DNA from 3 places in the Kitasatospora sp. NPDC101176 genome. Region 1 is predicted to be linked to each of the others. Evidence: riboswitches for the same ligand, from Rfam matches in the RefSeq annotation. Region 1 holds a riboswitch; each other region holds the start of a gene.
The links. A riboswitch is a leader RNA that binds a small molecule or an ion and turns the genes downstream of it on or off. The one in region 1 is predicted to bind cyclic di-AMP.

Region 1 (3,921 bases):
GCCGGCGCAGCTCGGCGAGCCCGCCGCTGACGTGCTTGTAGAGCGAGGGGGTGGCGACCCCGGCCCGGGCCGCGACGGCGGCCAGGGTGAGGGCTTCGGGGCCCTGTTCGTCGATGAGGGCGAGGGCGTGGCCGACGACCTGGTCGGGGGTCAGTCCTACTCGGGGCATGGTGCGGTCTCTCCGTGGACGGGGCGGACGGACGGGGCGGGCCCGGGCGGCGCGGGGCGGACCGGGCTCGGGCGAGCGGGCCCGCGGCCGGGGCCGGGCGTCAGGCGTCAGGCGAGCTCGGCGAGGAAGGGCAGCAGGGCGTCGGCGGTGGCCTCCGGGGCGTCGGCCATCGGGTAGTGGCCGGATCCCTCGATCATGACCTTCCGGGCGCCGAGCGCCGCGGTCTGCCGGTCGGCGACGGCCTCCGGGTCGGGGAAGTCGGGGTCCTTGCCGCCCATGACGACGAGCGCGGGGCAGCGGACGGCGGCGGTCCAGCCGATCGGCGCGGAGTCGCCGGAGACGTGTCCGCGGGTGGCCGTCCGGCGGCCCGGGGTGCGCATGGCGGCGACGAGTCCGTCGACGTAGGCGTCGAAGTCGGCGGGCCTGGCCCCGGGGAAGGCGAGCTTGCGGTGGTAGAAGCCCCAGAAGGCCGGCCAGTGGACGATCAGGGCGCCCATCGCGCGGACGACGCCGCGCATGAGGGCGTTGGCCGGGGGGTTCTCGACGAAGGCGTCGATCAGGGCGATCCCGGCGACCCGCTGCGGGGCGTCACCGGCGACCTTGACGACGGTCGCGCCGGTGTAGGAGTTGCCGACGAGCACGGCGCGTTCGATGCCGAGGTGGTTCAGCAGGGCCAGGACGTCGGTGGCGATGGCGGCGGGGGAGTAGTCGTCCCAGACGATCGAGGACTCGCCGAAGCCGCGCAGGTCCATGGTGATGACGCGGTGGCCGGCGGCGGTCAGCAGCGGGTGCAGGTGCCGGTAGGCGGCGCGGGTGTCGAGCATCCCGGGGAGCAGGACGACGGGGGCGCCGTCGCCCTGCCGGGTGTCGTCGTAGGCGATGCGCCCGCCGGGGACGTCGAGGTACTGGGTGCTGGTGGCGCTGGTGGCGTTCATGGTGGGCCTCCTGGGACCGCCGCTGCGGGTTGTCGACGTCTGCCGATAGCCATAAAGCTAAGGCTAATAGCCTTAGCCGTCAAGCCCTCGGCGCCGTCCGCCCCCGGGGTCCCGCGGTGCCCGCTCAGACCCCGTCGACCTTGAACGGGTCGTGCTCGCTGAGGAGTTTCTCCAGTCGGGCCTGGTCCACCCGGGTGACGATCTCGTTGGTCTCCTGCCGGTCCCGGACCACCTTGGCGAGCGTGAAGGACGAGGTGACGGTGTAGAGGAGCCCGATCGCCAGGAAGGCGCGGGTCCAGCCGCCGACCGGCAGGTAGGCGATCCCGACGGCGAGGGCTCCGCCGGACAGCGCGAAGGAGAGCACGGCCTGGATGTAGTACGCGGCCGTGGTGCGGGACTGCATCGGTGCGTTCATGGCGTCAGGATGCGGCGGGGTGATCGGTCCGCACATGAGTAGGCGTACTCAGATGGGGGGTCGTTCGCTGACGTTCGATCACGTCGAGCGGCTCAATGCCGGTCAACGGGGACAAAACCCACCATCACCTACCAGAGTGCCCCGGCCATCTCCGGTCGTCCCGGGCGGACGGCTTGGAATCGGGGCGCCCTAGGATTAACGTTTGATAACGCAGCGCGGTCGTCAACGCCGTACCCAGACGGCACCGTGCGCCGTCGCCTAATCCCGCCGGCCGGCCTCCGGGCAGGCCAGGGAGCCGGGGAACCACGTTCCTTGGGGTGAATCGGCGGGGCCCAGGCCCGGCCGTAGGAGACCTTCCTGCTCCGAACCCGTCAGCTAACCCGGTAGGCGCGAAGGAAGGAAAGGAGCGCGCCTCCGTGGCGTCGACGCACACCCCGGCACACCCGGCCGGCCCCGCAGCCGGTACCCGGCTCCTCGACCACCCCGGCATGGCCGACCTGGAGCACCCCGCCCCGGAAGCCGACGCCAACCGGCACCGGATGCCGCGTCAGACCCGCGGAGCCTCCCCGCTGCTCGGCGTCACCGCCGTCGCGGCCACCCTGGGCGCCACCGGCTTCGCCTCCGCCACCCCGGCCGCCGCGCCCGCCGTCGAGGCCCCCGACGAGACCCCGGTCGCCCTCTCCGCCGACCCCGGGCTCGCGCTCGCCGCCCGGATCCAGCAGCAGGCCGACAGCCAGCGCACCGCCGCCGAGGAGGGCGCCCGCGTCCAGGCCGCCCAGGAGGCCGAGGCCAAGGCCGCCGCCAAGGAGGCCGAGGCCAAGCGGGCCGCCGAGGAGGCCGAGCGGGCCAAGGCCGCCGCCCTCACCCTGCCGGTGAAGGACTACAACCTCTCCGCCCACTACGGCCAGAGCGCCCGCTACTGGGCGCACCTGCACACCGGTCTGGACTTCGCCGCCGACACCGGGACCCCGGTCTTCGCGGTCGGCCAGGGCACCATCACCTCGGCCGGCTGGTCCGGTTCGTACGGCTACCGGATCGTCGAGACCCTGCCCGACGGCACCGAGATCTGGTACTGCCACCTCTCCTCGATCATCAAGGGCTCCGGCAAGGTCACCTCCGGCCAGCAGATCGGCAAGGTCGGCGCCACCGGCAACGTCACCGGCCCCCACCTGCACCTGGAGGTCCGCCCCGGCGGCGGCGCCCCGGTCGACCCGGAGACCTGGCTGGAGCAGCGCGGCCTCACCCCCTGAGCCGATCCTCCCGCCGGCCCCCGCTGAGCCGGCACCCGCCGGCCCCCGCCGGCCCCCGCCGACCGCGGCGGACCCGAACGGACCGGAGCCCCGGCCGCACGCGTGCGGCCGGGGCTCCGGCACGGCGCCCCGCGGGCGGCTACTCCTGCGGCAGCCCCGCCAGGTAGGCGTCGATCTCCTCCTGCCCCGGCTCCGGTGCGAGGTCCGGGAACTCCTCCAGCAGCAGCCGCGCCAGCCCCGGGACGGTCCACGCGCCGCACAGGTCGAGCGCGGCCTGCGCCGCAGCCTCCTCGAACTCCCCGAATTCCCCGGACAGTTCGTCCGGCATCGGCCGGCCCGCGGCGGTCAGCTCCGCCAGGTTGCGGTAGCTGCGCCGCATCAGCCCCTGCTCCAGCAGCCGGCGCGCGCCGTCCGTCGCCATGCCGACTGACAGCACCCGGGCCGGCCCCCAGCCCTGCTCGTCCAGCTCGTCCAGCCAGCCGGTCGGGACCAGCGCGGCGATCGCGGCCAGCCGCTCCTCCTCCGCCAGCTCCCGGAAGCCGTCCAGCCAGGCCCGCACCGCCGCCGGGTCCGCGACGTCCACCTCGTACGCGTGCAGCAGCAGCGCGTACAGCCGGGGCCAGGTCACCAGGTCGGCCCGGCGCAGCAGTCCGGCCGCGACCTCGCCCTGCCACTCGGCCTCGGCGTGCAGCCGCTCCTGCCGCTTGGCGTTCAGCCGCCGGGCCGCCCGCTGGTGGTCCACCAGCAGCTCGACCGCGGCGCCGTACGCCAGCGGGTCCGTCTCCGGCCCGGGCTGGACGTAGAGGTGGAGACGCTCGTAGAGCAGGTGCTCCACCGCGTTCGAGGTCAGCTCGGGCCAGCCGTCGTGCATCCTGCCCCCGCCCAGCTCCAGCAGGGCCAGGACGGCTCGCAGCGGCCCCTCGGCCACCGGGGCGCGGCCCTCCGCCGCCGCCCAGGCGAGCAGGTCGGCGGCCCTGGTGCGCGGGGCGAGCCGCAGGTCTTCGTCGTTCATAGCCCGAACGGTAACCGCTGGCCGGGGGTAGGGTCGCCAGCCATGGTCCCCGTACGACTCACCGGCTCCCGGCTGGCCATCCGCGAGTACCACCACACCCCCGGGGACGTGGACGCGCTGCACGCGCTGTTCGGCGACCC
Region 2 (3,921 bases), on a different contig from region 1:
AGGAGCACGCCGTCGCCTCCGCGCTGGCGATGCGTGCCGGCGCCCGGGAGAACGAGCTGCTGGACCGCCTGGCCGCCGACGAGCGGATCCCGCTGGACCGGGCCGCGCTGGACGCCCTGCTGGCCGACCGGCTCTCCTTCACCGGTGCGGCCGGTGCCCAGGTCGCCGAGGTCGTCCGCCAGGTGGAGGCCGTCGCCGCCGCCTACCCGGAGGCCGCCAAGTACGCGCCGGGCGACATCCTCTGACGTCGCCTCAGCCCGACGAGGGCCCCGCCGCCGTTCCGGTGGCGGGGCCCTCGTCCGTGTGCACGTGGCCCGGGTCGAGCGGCGGGGTGGTGCCGCAGGTCCACGCGCAGTCCGGCTCGGCGACGGGGTGGTCCTCCGGCGCGAGCACGTTTCCGCGGACGGTGGCGAGGGCGGTCAGCCCGCCGGCGCAGAGCAGACCGGCACAGATCAGCATCGCGGTGTGGAAGGCGGAGTCCACCGCGGACGGCACCCGGTAGGCGTCGCCGCTGAGCCCGGCGAGCGCCGGCAGGGCGGCGACCGCGAGCAGACCGGCCGCGCGGGCGGCGGCGTTGTTGACCCCGCTGGCGATGCCCGCGTGCCGCACCTCGACCGCGGCCAGCACCGTCGCGGTCAGCGGCGCCACCAGCAGGGTCATCCCGCAGCCCATCACCGTCACGGCCGGCAGCACGTCTGCCCAGTAGGTGGAGCCGGCGCCGATGCGCAGCATCAGCAGCACCCCGGCGGCGCACAGCAGCGGCCCGACGGTCAGCGGGATCCGCGGGCCGATCCGCTTGCCCAGCCGCCCGGCGCGCGCCGAGAACGTGAGCATCAGCACGGTGATCGGGACCAGGGCGAGGCCGGAGACCAGGGGGGAGAAGCCCGAGACGATCTGCAGCTGCACGACCAGCAGGAAGAACACCCCGCTGAACGCCGCGTAGACGCACAGGGTGACCAGGTTCACGGCGGTGAACAGCCGGGAGGAGAAGAGGCCGAGCGGCAGCATCGGCTCGGCGGCGCGGCGTTCGACCGTGAGGAAGGCCGCGCCGAGCACCAGCCCGACCGCTCCGGCGAGCCAGACCGCGGGGGAGAGGCCCTCCCCGGCGGCGGTCAACGCGTAGGTGAGCGCACCGAGGGCGAGCGCGGCGAGCAGCGCGCCGAGGACGTCGAAGCGGCCGGTGGCGCTCTCGTCCCGGCTCTCCGGGACGTGCCGGGCGGCGACCGCGACGACGGCGGCCGCCAGCGGCAGGTTGAGCAGGAAGATCCACCGCCAGCCGGGGCCGTCCACCAGCCAGCCGCCGAGGAACGGGCCGACCGCCGCCGACACGCCGCCGAGCCCCGACCACAGGCCGACCGCCGCCGAGCGGTCCTCCGGGTGGAAGACGGCCTGCAGCATGGCGAGCGAACCGGGGGTGAGCAGCGCGCCGCCGATGCCCTGCACGGCGCGGGCCGCGACCAGCACCTGGATGGTGGGGGCGGCGGCGCAGGCCGCCGAGGCGGCGGCGAACCAGACCACCCCGATCAGGAACACCCGGCGCCGGCCGTACCGGTCGCCGAGCGCGCCGCCGAGCAGGATCAGCCCGGCGAGCGTCAGCAGATAGGCGTTCAGGGTCCATTGCAGGGAGGCGAGGGAGGCACCGAGGTCGGTGCCGATCCGGGGCAACGCGACGTTCACCACGGTGCCGTCGAGCATCGCCATGCTGGAGCCGAGCACGGTTGCCAGGAGTACCCAGCGTCCCTGCGCGGTGCCCAGGCGCAGGGTGCCGGCCGCGGAGGTGGCCACGGCCCGATCCTGCGCCCCGCGGGGCCCGCGTGACAAGGGTCACCGGGGGGTGTGTCGACGGTGTGCGGTGCGTGAGCGAACGGTCGCGCAGCGGTGGCGGGATCGGCGCAGCGTCGTGGATCAGTGGCGCCGGGTGAATGGATTGTGCACGCACGGTGCAGCCGATCATTCGGAGTGTCACGGCCCCGGCGGGGATGGTTGTCCGTTCAAGAGATCGACATTGCTTCACCCGGACGGATGGGTTTTAGTTCAGCGACCGCCCGGCCAGTCCGGACGGATCCGCCGGGTGGAACGCCGAATCCTGCCGCTGCCCGGTGGTTCGAACTGAACTCTGTACGGCAGGAGCGGGGGACCCACAGGTAAGTCGCCGGACCGGGATCGGCACGCGCTTCGCGTACCGGATCCCAGGGCCGGCTTGGGGTGAAGCCGCGCATGCGGCCGGGCAACTCCAGCCCGAACCCGACAGCTCACCTCGCAGGCGTCGGAGAGGAAACTTCCATGCCTGCTCAGGCTCGTCGTATCGCCCTGCCCCGCGCCGCCCGCATCGGCATCGCCACCGCGGTCACCGGGGTCTCCTTCGCCCTTCCGCTCGTGGCCGCCGTGAGCGCCCAGGCGCACACCGCCCCGGCCGCCCCGGCCGCGCAGAGCTCCACCTGGACCGGCGCCACCAGCGTCGACGCCAAGCCGGCCGCCCCGGCCGCCGCTCCCGCCACCGCCCCGGCCCAGGCCGAGAGCTACCGCGTCGTCAGCGGTGACACCCTGTCGAAGATCGCCGACGCCAAGCACGTCGACGGTGGCTGGCAGGCGCTGTACGAGCACAACCGCTCGGTCGTCGGCGGCAACCCGAACCTGATCTTCCCGGGTCAGCACCTCTCGATCGCCGGCCACGCCGCGCCGTCCGCGGACGCCGCCCCGGCGAAGCCCGCCGCCCCGGCCGCCCCGGCCAAGCCCGCCGCCCCGGCCAAGCCGAAGGCCCAGGTGCAGGCCAAGACCGAGGCTGCCAAGCCGTCCGCCCCGGTCCAGACCCAGGTGCAGACCGCCGCCCCGAAGCCGGCCGCCGCCGTCACCGCCGCCCCTGCGGCCGCCAGCACCTCGGGCTTCGTCGCCCCGCTGGCCAACCCGAAGCTGGGCACCGCCTACGGCGTGGCCGGTTCGATGTGGGCCTCCGGCCACCACACCGGCCAGGACTTCGTCGCCTCCACCGGCACCCCGCTGCGCGCCGTCGCCAACGGCGTCGTGGTGAAGGCCGGCAACGGTGGCGCCTACGGCAACGAGGTCGAGATCAAGCTCGCCGACGGCCACTACGCCGAGTACGCGCACCTCTCCTCGATCGGCGTGTCGATGGGTCAGACCGTCACCGTCGGCCAGCAGATCGGCCTCTCCGGTGCGACCGGCAACGTGACCGGCCCGCACCTGCACTTCGAGATCCGCACCGGCTCCGAGTACGGCTCGGACATCGACCCGGTCGCCTACCTGCGGGCGCACGGCGTCGCTCTCTGACCCTGACGGGTCGAGGGCCCGGTCCCGCCGGACGGGCCCTTCGGGACTACCGCTGATGCGGGGCGAAACGATCCTCCGGGATGGTCATGTCGGGTGACCGCTCGACCGGGTGATCGCCGCAACGGCGGACATGGGCGCGGGACACGCCCAGGCCGGCCCGGCTCGCGAGACCTCCCTCGCGAGCCGGGCCGGCCGCTGCCGTTTCCGCCGCCGTTTCCAGGGGCGTTCCCGGGGGCGTTCCCGGTGCGTCTCCGCTTCCGGCGCCGGCGCGCGCAACGGGCGGACGGCGCCGGGGGTGTGACGTCGGCCCCGCGGCCGTCCGCCGGGTGCTGCCCGGCGGACGGCCGCCTGCCGCCTGTCGGGTGCCGTTCGCCGGGCTGCGGGTTCAGAGCCGGTGGACGGGCAGGCCCTGCTCCGCGGCGTTCAGCAGCTCGTGCACCCGCTGGCCGAACTCCTCGGTGTCGGCGACGGGTTCGGGGAAGACCAGGCGGACGTCGCGGTGGCCGTGCGGGTGGTCCAGGCGCAGCACCAGGCCGTGCCGGTCCAGGGCGAGCGGCCGGACGTCCGGCCGCCCGGCGAGCAGCGCCGGGTCGAGCAGTCGGGTGAGGACGGCGACGGCGTCCGCGTGGTCGTCGG
Region 3 (3,921 bases), on a different contig from region 1:
CGCCGCCTGCGGCACCGGGTCGGCGAGTTGGAGACCTCGGCCGAGCAGGGGCGCCGGTCGGCCCGGGAGGGGCGCAGCGTCGAGGACATGCGGCTGCGGCTGCTGCTGGACACCGTGCTGCAGTCGGCGCAGGGGCTGCAGCGGGAGCTGGCGCTGCCGGTCTCGCAGATCCGGCCGGCGGACCTGGTGGAGGCCGTGGTGCCCGGGTCTGCCTCGCCGCACGACGTGGCCCGGCGCGGCCTGGCCGAGGACGACCCGGCGCTGCTGGACCAGCTGCTGGCGATCCCGCAGGTGCACCTGGTGGTGGACGGCTACAACGTGACGAAGACCGGCTATCCGACGCTGCCGCTCGAGCAGCAGCGGCTGCGGCTGCTGGGCGGTCTGGCGATGCTCGCCCAGCGCACCCAGGCGGAGGTCACCTGCGTGTTCGACGGGCAGGACCTGGACGTCCCGGTGATCATGGCGCCACCGCGCGGGGTGCGGGTGCGGTTCAGCCGGACCGGTGAGACGGCGGACGAGCTGATCCGGCGTCTGGTGCGGGCCGAGCCGCAGGGCCGTCCGGTGGTGGTGGTGTCCACCGACCGCGAGGTGGCCGAGGGCGTGCGGAAGGCGGGCGCACGCCCGGTGGCGTCGGTGCTGCTGCTGAACCGCCTGGCGCGGCCCTGAACCCCGCCCGGGCGGGATGACGGCTGGTCAGCGACCGGTTCGGGGTGGTGTGGGGATCTCGTGAAGTCAGCGGGAGGGTGGAGTTCACGCCATCGGGGGAGTGGAAAATCCCTTGGATCTTCACTAGGGTCTGGCGTCAAACCTATTTTCCGGATTCTCACCTGATCGGGTGAGGCCGATGGAAGAAGGAGCCGGTCCTTGGCCTCCCACCGCCGTCCCAAGCAGCCGAGCCGCGCGCGGGTCTCCGTGCTCACCGCTGCTGCTGCGACCGCGGTCGCCCTCTCCGCCCAGGTGGCCGCGCACGCCGCGCCCCAGCCGAACAAGACGGACGTCAAGGCGCAGATCGACCAGCTCCAGCAGGAGCAGGAGCAGGCGGCCGAGAAGTACAACGGCGCCAAGGAGCGGTCCGACCAGCTCCGCAAGCAGGCCGACCAGCTGCAGGACCAGGTGGCCCGCAGCCAGGAGCAGATGACCCAGCTGCAGACGGGCCTGGCCGAGGTGGCGGGCGAGCAGTACCGCACCGGCGGCATCGACCCGTCCGTCCAGCTGATGCTCTCCTCCGACCCGTCCGGGTACCTGGACAAGGCCTCCAGCGTCCAGCAGGCCAGCACCAGCCAGGCCGAGGCGCTCAAGGGGCTGCTGGACCAGCAGCGCCGGCTGGACCAGGAGAAGGCCGAGGCCGCCGCCGTGCTGGCCTCGCTGGACTCCACGACCAAGGACCTGAACCAGGCCAAGTCGGACGTCAACCAGAAGCTCAAGGCCGCCCAGGACCTGCTGAACTCGCTCAGCGCCTCCGAGCGGGCCGCGCTGCGCGCCCAGCAGGCGCAGGACGACCGGGCCTCGCGCGGCGCGGACCGGGTCGACCTCAGCAGCCTGCCGCCCGCGAGCGGGTACGCGGCCGTGGCCGTCGCCAAGGCGATGAGCAAGCAGGGTTCGCCGTACGTCTGGGGCGCCACCGGCTCGACCACCTTCGACTGCTCGGGCCTGATGGTCTGGTCGTACGCCCAGGCCGGCGTCTCGCTGCCGCGCACCTCGCAGGAGCAGGGCAACGTCGGCACCCGGGTGCCCTCGCTGGACCAGGCCCAGCCGGGCGACCTGGTGATCTACGGCAGCGACCGGCACCACGTCGGGATGTACATCGGCAACGGCATGGTGGTGCACGCCCCGCACACCGGTGACGTGGTGAAGGTGATGAAGGCCGACGCGATGCCGATCAACACCATCCGCCGGGTCTGACGGCGGGACAGCCGCCGCGGGGCCGTCGCCGACCCTGTGATCCCCGCCACTCCCGACCGGGGGTGGCGTTCGGATTTCTGCGCGCCCCAGGGGTCCTGAACGGCCTTGCGGTGAAAGCCGATCAGCTTTGCGTGCGGTGGTGATCACCATCGGTCATATTCACAAATGAACTTGGGTCTTCTTCCATCTTTTTTCTGACAAGGATTTGAACGGATCACGGTTCAGTTACTAGGGTCGTGCCTCGAACCACCGCACTGTCGATCGCCCAGCCAGGGTGGCGGCGGTGGTTTCCGTCGAGTTCGCGAAGCAGCGGGGCAGCCCGAAGGGCCGCCCGGCGGGGAGCCCAGTGTTCGGGGGCGCTGTGGAGCGGAGCCGGGGAACCACGTTCCTCCGGGGTGAATCGGCGTCAGGTCGGCCGGTGGAACGGCCGTGAGGCGTCGTAGGGCCCGCTTCCGGCCCGAACCCGTCAGCTCACCCGGTAGGCGGACGTAGGAAGAAGGAGCCCGCCTTCGTGGCGTCCCATCGTCGTCCCAAGCCCGCCGGCCGCGCCCGGGTGTCGATCCTGACCGGTGTCGCCGCCGCGGCGGTCGCGCTGTCCGCGCAGTCCGGCGCCCACGCCGACCCGCAGCCGACCAAGGACCAGGTCAAGGAGCAGGTCGACCAGCTCAACGAGCAGGCCGAGGTCGCCACCGAGAAGCTCAACGCCGCCCAGGAGAAGCAGCAGGAGCTGCAGAAGCAGGTCACCGGCCTGCAGGACCAGGTGGCGCGGCAGCAGGCGCAGGTGACCGACCTGCAGGGCGGCCTGGCCGAGATCGCCGGCGAGCAGTACCGCAACGGCGGCATATCCCAGACCGTCCAGCTGATGTTCTCCGCGAGCCCGGACAACTTCCTCAACCAGGCCGGCACGCTGAACCAGGCCGGTGACACCCAGAAGGGGCAGCTGAAGCAGCTCCAGGACGAGCAGCGCAAGCTCGACCAGGTGCGCACCGAGGCCCAGGGCAAGCTCGCCGAGATGGAGACCACCACTCAGCAGCTGAAGGCCGCCAAGGACGAGGTCCAGGGCAAGCTCAAGGCCGCGCAGGACCTCCTCAACACGCTGACCGAGCAGGAGCGCCAGGCGCTCCGCGCGGCCGAGGAGAAGGCCGCCGCCGAGGCCAAGGCCAAGGCCGACGCCGCCGCGAAGGCCGCCCAGCAGCAGGCCGCGCAGCAGGCCGCCGACCGCTCCTCGCGGGACAGCAACCGCACCGACCTGAGCGCCCCGACCACCTCGGCGCCCGCCCCCAAGCCGGTCGCCGCCGGCAGCTCCCGCGGTGCCGCGGCGCTGTCCATCGCCGCCACCAAGGTCGGCTCGCCGTACGTCTACGGCGCCACCGGCCCCAGCTCGTTCGACTGCTCGGGCCTGATGGTCTGGGCGTTCAACCAGGCCGGCGTGTCGCTCCCGCGGACCTCCCAGGAGCAGGCCGGTGCCGGCACCCGGATCGGCAGCGACCTCTCCCAGGCGCAGCCCGGCGACCTGCTCATCTTCTACAGCGACGCCCACCACGTGGGGATCTACGCCGGCAACGGCCAGGTGCTGCACGCGCCCAAGCCGGGTGCCTCGGTGCGCTACGAGGCGGTCTCCAACATGCCGCTGGCCTCCATCGTGCGGGTCTGATCCCCACTCCGGAGCACCCGGGCCCGGCCCTCCGTCACGGAGGGCCGGGCCTGCGGCTTTTCCACCGGGCACGGATGGGTGTCCGATTGGTGGTCGAATATTCGGGTCCGGAGGGGTTTGGACTCGCTTGCCCGGACTCGCTAACGTCTGCCACCGGACTCCCGCTTCCAGACCGCCCACCGGGTGCGGCGGCGGGGCCGTGCCGCAGGACTGGAGCCGCCGCCGCCATGCCCGTGCACCGCCGTTCCCAACTGCTCGCCCGTGCGCTGGTGCTGACCGCGGCCGCCACCACCGCCCTGGGCGTCACGACCGGCGGCAGTGCCCAGGCCGCCCCCGGGGCCCCCGAGCCGCCCAGCCGCAAGGAC

Region 2: linked by a shared signal. The riboswitch ahead of ACIRS1_RS14360 (peptidoglycan DD-metalloendopeptidase family protein) and the one ahead of ACIRS1_RS36660 (M23 family metallopeptidase) in region 1 are both predicted to bind cyclic di-AMP.
Region 3: linked by a shared signal. The riboswitch ahead of ACIRS1_RS04655 (NlpC/P60 family protein) and the one ahead of ACIRS1_RS36660 (M23 family metallopeptidase) in region 1 are both predicted to bind cyclic di-AMP.

The regions. Positions count from the first base shown of each region.
Region 1 is NZ_JBIWPA010000046.1:24,017-27,937, reverse strand. Features, by position in the region: gene ACIRS1_RS36675 (TetR/AcrR family transcriptional regulator) at 1-169, opposite strand, end outside; gene ACIRS1_RS36670 (alpha/beta fold hydrolase) at 277-1,104, opposite strand; gene ACIRS1_RS36665 (YiaA/YiaB family inner membrane protein) at 1,229-1,519, opposite strand; cyclic di-AMP (ydaO/yuaA leader) riboswitch at 1,765-1,923, shown strand; gene ACIRS1_RS36660 (M23 family metallopeptidase) at 1,936-2,769, shown strand; gene ACIRS1_RS36655 (hypothetical protein) at 2,909-3,781, opposite strand; gene ACIRS1_RS36650 (GNAT family N-acetyltransferase) at 3,824-3,921, shown strand, end outside.
Region 2 is NZ_JBIWPA010000008.1:34,649-38,569, forward strand. Features, by position in the region: gene purB (adenylosuccinate lyase) at 1-245, shown strand, start outside; gene ACIRS1_RS14355 (MFS transporter) at 253-1,785, opposite strand; cyclic di-AMP (ydaO/yuaA leader) riboswitch at 2,098-2,281, shown strand; gene ACIRS1_RS14360 (peptidoglycan DD-metalloendopeptidase family protein) at 2,284-3,285, shown strand; gene ACIRS1_RS14365 (DUF2470 domain-containing protein) at 3,671-3,921, opposite strand, start outside.
Region 3 is NZ_JBIWPA010000002.1:418,549-422,469, forward strand. Features, by position in the region: gene ACIRS1_RS04645 (NYN domain-containing protein) at 1-666, shown strand, start outside; gene ACIRS1_RS04650 (NlpC/P60 family protein) at 865-1,902, shown strand; cyclic di-AMP (ydaO/yuaA leader) riboswitch at 2,250-2,403, shown strand; gene ACIRS1_RS04655 (NlpC/P60 family protein) at 2,414-3,556, shown strand; gene ACIRS1_RS04660 (NlpC/P60 family protein) at 3,784-3,921, shown strand, end outside.